DNA from 2 places in the Streptomyces sp. NPDC037100 genome. Region 2 is predicted to be linked to the other one. Evidence: riboswitches for the same ligand, from Rfam matches in the RefSeq annotation. Region 2 holds a riboswitch; the other holds the start of a gene.
What was found. A riboswitch is a leader RNA that binds a small molecule or an ion and turns the genes downstream of it on or off. The one in region 2 is predicted to bind glycine.
Positions count from the first base shown of each region.

Region 1: another riboswitch for glycine. It lies ahead of gcvP (aminomethyl-transferring glycine dehydrogenase); the one in region 2 lies ahead of gcvT (glycine cleavage system aminomethyltransferase GcvT).

Region 1 covers NZ_JBVJSX010000012.1:263,275-266,673, forward strand. The annotation lists gene gcvP (aminomethyl-transferring glycine dehydrogenase) at 1-1,179, opposite strand, end outside; glycine riboswitch at 1,355-1,450, opposite strand; gene ACZ7EG_RS33150 (PRC-barrel domain-containing protein) at 1,564-1,938, shown strand; gene ACZ7EG_RS33155 (DNA polymerase IV) at 1,857-3,311, opposite strand.
Region 2 covers NZ_JBVJSX010000010.1:325,202-328,600, reverse strand. The annotation lists gene gcvH (glycine cleavage system protein GcvH) at 1-348, opposite strand, end outside; gene gcvT (glycine cleavage system aminomethyltransferase GcvT) at 452-1,630, opposite strand; glycine riboswitch at 1,621-1,738, opposite strand; glycine riboswitch at 1,739-1,839, opposite strand; gene ACZ7EG_RS30205 (AAA family ATPase) at 2,061-2,726, shown strand; gene ACZ7EG_RS30200 (enhanced serine sensitivity protein SseB) at 2,830-3,399, shown strand, end outside.

The sequences.
Region 1 (3,399 bases), on a different contig from region 2:
GTAGGCCCCGTGCACGACCTCGACCCCGCCGCCCGCGAGCCCGGCGGCGAGGACCGTGGCGTACCGGTGGGTGCGCCGCGCGATGCCCTTCAGGCCCTCCGGACCGTGATAGACGGCGTACATGCCGGCCATGACGGCGAGCAGCACCTGCGCGGTGCAGATGTTGCTGGTCGCCTTCTCGCGGCGGATGTGCTGTTCACGCGTCTGCAGGGCCAGCCGGTAGGCCTTGTTCCCGTCGGCGTCCACGGACACGCCGACGAGCCGCCCGGGCAGGCTGCGCGCCATCTTGTCCTGGACCGCCATGTAGCCGGCGTGCGGTCCGCCGAAGCCCATGGGCACACCGAAGCGCTGCGTCGTGCCGACGGCGATGTCCGCCCCGAGCTCACCGGGCGACTTCAGCAGCGTCAGCGCCAGCAGATCGGCGGCGACGGTGACGAGCGCGCCGAGCTCGTGCGCCCGGTCGATGACCGGCTTGATGTCCCGCACGGCACCGGAGGCGCCCGGGTACTGGAGCAGCACGCCGTTGATCTCGCGCTCGGCGATCTCGGCGGGGATGCCCTCGCTGAGGTCGGCGACGACGATCTCGACGCCGGTCGGCTCGGCGCGGGTCTGGATCACGGCGATGGTCTGCGGGAGCGTGTCCGCGTCGACCAGGAACAGGCCCTTCTTGTTCTTGCCCAGGCGCCGCGACAGCGCCATGGCCTCGGCGGCCGCGGTGCCCTCGTCGAGCAGGGAGGCGCCCGAGGTCGGCAGTCCGGTCAGGTCGGCGACCATGGTCTGGAAGTTGAGCAGCGCCTCGAGCCGGCCCTGCGAGATCTCCGGCTGGTACGGCGTGTAAGCCGTGTACCAGGACGGGTTCTCCATCACGTTGCGCATGATGACCGGCGGAGTGAACGTGCCGTAGTACCCGAGGCCGATCATGGAGCCGAGGACCTGGTTGCGGTCGGCGAGGGAGCGCAGCTCGGCGATCACCTCGGCTTCGCTGCGGGCGCCCGGCAGGTCCAGCGCCTCGGCGCTCTTGATCACGGCGGGGACCGCGGCGGCGGTCAGCTCGTCCAGCGAGCCGTAACCGACGTGCGCGAGCATCTTGGCGCAGGCCTCGTGGTCGGGGCCGATGTGGCGCTGCTCGAAGGGCGCTGCCTCTTCGAGCTCGGAGAGCGGAATGCGGTGGGCGGTCATTGCGGAGGCCTCCTGGTCGACGCGACCTGCGAGGGGCACCACGGCGCGGGTACCCGGACGGCCTCCCCCTCTGTCATCTCAACCTGAGAGCTTCACCGGATCGCCCGAAGGCCTCCGGCTTTCACCGTCGGTGAGAGCGGAAGCCGTCGACACCCGCCCTGCTTTCCAGAGTGACCTCGTCCGTGCGGTACGTGTGCCTGAGAGATTCCGGGGAGGATTTGCTCCTTCGGCGCCTCCGATGGTGTCTGGAGGACTCTCCCGCACGGGGTCAACAGCCGATGCCAGCGTACCAGCGAGGCCAACGCACGAACCTTCGAGTGGCCGCATCCCCGCTTGTACCGTTTTGTAGTGTCTACGTATGAGTCGCGACCACGTGGAGGGCCCGTGCGAACCGATATCGATCCGCGCAACCTGATCGGCCGCAAGGCGTTCGACCGCAACGGGACCAGGATCGGCACCATCGACGAGGTCTACCTCGACGACGCCACCGGCGAGCCGGAGTGGGCGGCCATACGGACCGGCCTGTTCAGCAGGGACGCCTTCGTCCCCCTGGAGCCCAGCGAACTGATCGAGGGCGCCCTCCACGTCCCCTTCGAACGCGCCCTGATCAAGGACGCCCCCGACTTCGGTGTGGGCCGCCACCTCTCCCCCGAGCAGGAACTGCAGCTCTACCACCACTACGGTCTCGACGTCGCTGCTCCGCCCCCGCTCCCGGACCGTGACTTCGGCAAGCTCGCCGGTACCGACGAGACGGCCTGAGACCCCGCCCCGGGCCCCCCGCCTCCCCCGTCCGGCCCACGTAACACCAACGGCAACGGATCCGCCGCCTCCAGCTCCGGATCGTCGACCCGGAACGTCCGCACCCGCCCGGGCTCCGAGTCGGGCGTCTCGAACCGTACGGTGACCCGCCCCAGGCCACTGCCCTGCACCCAGCCGTGCCCGAACTCGGCGTGCCGCACATCGTGCCCGGCGGGCCAGCGCCGCTCGGCGAGCGGCGGCTGCTCCTCGGCCGGCGCCACGGAATGCTCCTCGGCGGGACTCTCCGCGACCGCCCGCTCCCCCGCCGCCTGGGCGAACAGGTCCTCCTGCGTGTAATCGGCGAGACCGCTGACCCCCACCCCGAGCAGCCGCACCCCGCCGGTCGTGTCGACCGAGTCGAGCAGTCTGGCCGCCGCCTCGCGGACCACCGCGGGGTCGTCCGTGGGCCCGCGCAGCGTCTCGGAGCGGGTGAGGGTCGAGAAGTCGTACCTCCGCACCTTCAGCACGATCGTCCGCCCGGAGAGCCCGGACCCGCGCAGCCGCCGCACGCACCGCTCGGCGAGGCGCTGCACCTCCAGCCCGACCCGCGTGCGGTCGTGGATGTCCACGTCGTAGGTGTCCTCCACCGACACCGACTTCGCCTCGCGCTCCGCCACCACGGGCCGGTCGTCCCGTGCCAGCGCCATGGCGTAGAGACCGTGCCCGTGTGCCTTGCCCAGCAGCCGGACCAGCTCGTCCTCGCCCGCCTCGACGATCTCCTCGACCGTGGTGATCCCGGCCCGCCTCAGATGGTCGCCCGTCGCCGGCCCCACTCCCGGCAGTGTCCGCACCGACATCGGCCCGAGCATCGCCCGCTCGGTCCCCGGCTCGATCACCACCAGCCCGTCCGGTTTGGCCTCCTCCGAGGCGATCTTCGCGAGCATCTTGGAGGCGGCGAGCCCCACCGACCCCGTGAGCCCCGTGACAGCACGGATGTCCGCGCGCAGCTTCACCCCGGCCAGCCGTGCCGACCGCTCGTCCCACGCCACTCCGCCGGCCTCCAGGTCCACGAACGCCTCGTCCAGGCTCAGCGGCTCCACCAGCGGCGACAGCGCACGCAGCAACTCCATCACCCGCTCGCTGATCGACCGGTAGAAGGTGAAGCGCGGCACGAGATACGCGGCGTTGGGCGCGAGCCGCCGGGCCTGTCCCATGGGCATCGCCGAATGCACCCCGAAGACCCGCGCCTCGTACGACGCGGTCGCCACCACGCCCCGCGGCCCGAGCCCGCCCACGACCACGGCCTTCCCGCGCAGACTCGGCTTGGACGCCTGCTCCACCGAGGCGTAGAAGGCATCCATGTCGAGATGCAGGATCGTGGGCGAGGTTCTCACACCCCCGATGCTGCCCTACACCACTGACAACGCACCGCCCTGCCGCTCTGAACGCCTCACGGTGAACCGCTCACGACCCCGGCATCCC
Region 2 (3,399 bases):
GGCGGAGAGCAGGTCGCCCGGCTCGTCCGTGACCCGCACCTTGAACAGCCAGCCGCCCTCGAAGGGGGCCGAGTTCACCAGCGACGGGTCGTTCACGACGTCCTCGTTGACCTCCGTGACCTCACCGGAGACGGGGGAGTACAGGTCGGACACCGACTTGGTCGACTCCAGCTCGCCGCAGGTCTCACCGGCGGACACGGAGTCACCGACCTCGGGAAGCTGGACGAACACGACATCGCCGAGCGCGTTGGCCGCGTGCTCCGTGATGCCGACCGTCGAGACGCCGTCCTCGGCGGCCGACAGCCACTCGTGCTCCTTGCTGTAGCGCAGCTCGTTGGGGTTGCTCATGACCTGGATTCTCCTGTACGCGCGGGAGTGCTGTGGAAGGGGGGACTGCTGGTGAGCTGGGACGACGGGCACGGGGTCGCTGGAGCGGCCCTCCGGCCAGTGTCTACTTCTGACGCTTGTAGAACGGCAGCGCCACGACCTCGTACGGCTCGTGACTGCCCCGGATGTCCACGCCCACGCCGGTCGTGCCGGGTGCGGCGTGCGCGGCGTCGACGTACGCCATCGCGATCGGCTTGCCGAGGGTGGGGGAGGGGGCGCCGGAGGTGACCTCGCCGATCACCTCGCCGCCGGCGACGACCGCGTACCCGGCGCGCGGCACCCGGCGTCCCTCGGCGACCAGCCCGACCAGCACGCGCGGCGGGTTCTGCTCGGCGCGGGCGGCGGCCTCGCGCAGGGCCTCGCGCCCGACGAAGTCGCCCTCCTTCTCGAACTTCACCACCCGCCCGAGCCCGGCGTCGAAGGGGGTGAGGGAGGTCGACAGCTCGTGCCCGTACAGCGGCATGCCCGCCTCCAGGCGCAGCGTGTCGCGGCAGGACAGCCCGCACGGGACCAGGCCGACGCCCTCGCCGGCCTTGGTCAGGGCCTGCCACAGCTCGACCGCGTGCTCCGGCTTCACGAACAGCTCGAAGCCGTCCTCGCCGGTGTACCCGGTCCGGGCGATCAGGGCCGGTACGCCCGCGACCGTGCCGGGCAGCCCGGCGTAGTACTTCAGGCCGTCGAGGTCGGCATCGGTCAGGGACTTCAGGATCCCCGGCGACTCCGGTCCCTGGACGGCGAGCAGCGCGTAGGCGTCCCGGTCGTCGCGCACCCCGGCGTCGAAACCGGCGGCGCGCTCGGTCAGCGCGTCCAGCACCACCTGGGCGTTGGAGGCGTTGGCGACGACCATGTACTCGGGGGCCTCGGTCTCGCCCAGCCGGTAGACGATCAGGTCGTCCAGGATGCCGCCGTCGGCCCGGCAGATCATGGTGTAGCGGGCCCGGCCCGGCTTCACACCGCCGATGTTGCCCACCAGGGCGAAGTCCAGCAGGGCGGCGGCCTGCGGCCCGGTGACGGTGATCTCACCCATGTGGGAGAGGTCGAAGAGCCCGGCCTTCGTGCGCACGGCGGTGTGCTCGTCGCGCTCGGAGCCGTAGCGCAGGGGCATGTCCCAGCCGGCGAAGTCGGTCATCGTCGCGCCGAGGACACGATGCAGGGCATCGAGCGCGGTGTGACGGAGTTGTCCTGTACTGCTCACAGTCGGTCGTCTCCAAGGGCAATGACGGGCGAGGTCGTTCCTCCCCATCTGTCATCGGAACCTGAGAGGTTCGCCATGACCGCACGGGTCGTGACTTGCACCTTGGGTGGGGCCACCCCTGTCATACGGAGGGGGCGACCCGCTTTTCAGATGTGCCTCGCCCGCGCGGTAACGGGGCCTGAGAGATTCAAGGGAGGGACTTGCTCCTTCGGCGCCCCAGCGACAGATGCTGCCGGGGACTCTCCCGCGCGGATTCAAACGGCCGGTATGCAGTTGGCGCGCACATCATTGCACGCATCCTTCCGGCGCGGCAGGGGGACCTTCACAGGGAGTGCGGGAGTCCCGCGCGCCGGACACGGCGACCTGTAGCAGCCCTGTTGCAGGACGCGAACGTAAATGAGAGGCCTGCGGCATTACCTTCTCTTTACACTCGGCGGGGATGGGACTCCGTACCTGGCCCCAGGGGAGGACGATCACGGTGAACAGGACCACCGCGTACGCGACGACGGGCATCGCGCTGCCCGAACAGCCGGCCGCACCGGCCCGGGCGGTCCCCGCTCCGGCACCGGCGCCGGTCGTCCGCGACCTGCGCGACCGTGCCGGCCGGAGCCCGCACGCGCTGCTGTTCGGCCCCCGCGACCTCGTCGTGGTGACGGGCCTGCCGGGCAGCGGCAAGTCCACGCTGATGCGGCGCACCGTGCCGGACAGGCGCATCGACTCCCAGGACACCCGCGACCGCTGGGCCGACCGCATGCCGCGCGCCCTGCCGTACGCGCTCTACCGCCCGCTCGTCCGCCTCGCCCACTACACCGGGCTGCGGCGCGCCCTGCGCACGGGAGAGGGCGTCGTCGTGCACGACTGCGGCACGCAGGCCTGGGTCCGCCGCTGGCTCGCCCGCGAGGCGCGCCGCCGCGGCGGCGCCCTGCACCTCCTCCTGCTCGACGTCAGTCCCGAACAGGCACTGGCCGGTCAGCGCGACCGCGGCCGCGGGGTCTCGCGCTACGCGTTCCTGCGCCACCGCGCGGCGAGCACCCGCCTCCTGCGCGCCGTGGAGCGCGGCGACCTCCCCGCCGGCTGCGCCTCGGCCGTCCTGGCCGACCGGGACGCGGCGAACAGCCTCCGCAGAATCGGCTTCACGGGCTGAGCCCGCGCGGTCGTCCACAAGCCGGCCTTCCTCATGCCGTCCGGCGTCCGTCAGCCGTTAGCCTTTTGAGCCACAGCAGTGGTTCCAGGCAGGCGGTAGGCAGATGGACATCCCGGCGGACTTCTCCGCGGACTTCCCGGCGCAGACGCAGACCCACCCGCACGGCGGTTGGCCCGGCAACGAGCTGGAGGAGGTGCTCTCGGCCTCCCTCGGCGCCGGACCGGCGGCCGGCGGGCGGATCGTCGAGGTGCTCGGCCGGAGCTTCGTGTGGGTCCCGCTGCCCAACGGCGGCGGCCCGCACAGCGGCCCCCTCGACCTGCCCGGCATCGAGATCGACGGCCAGGCGTTCGTGCCGGTGTTCAGCTCCGAGGAACAGTTCCGCCAGGTCACCGGCGCACACATGTCGTACACCATCGCGCCCGCGGTGGAGTTCGCCCGCGGCCTTCCCCCGCACGCGGGGATAGTCGTCAACCCGGGCGGTGTGGTCGGCATTCCGCTCCCGCCGCCCGCCGTGGCCGAGCTGTGCCGGGCCGGCCGGACCCCGCTGGACGGCCCCGCGAGCGGCGGCCGCGTCCGCCTCTTCGAGCCCGACTGGCAGGACGACCCGGTGGACTTCCTCGCCGCCGTGGCCGCCGAGTTCGAGGCGACCGGCGTCGTCGTCACCGCCCGCCGC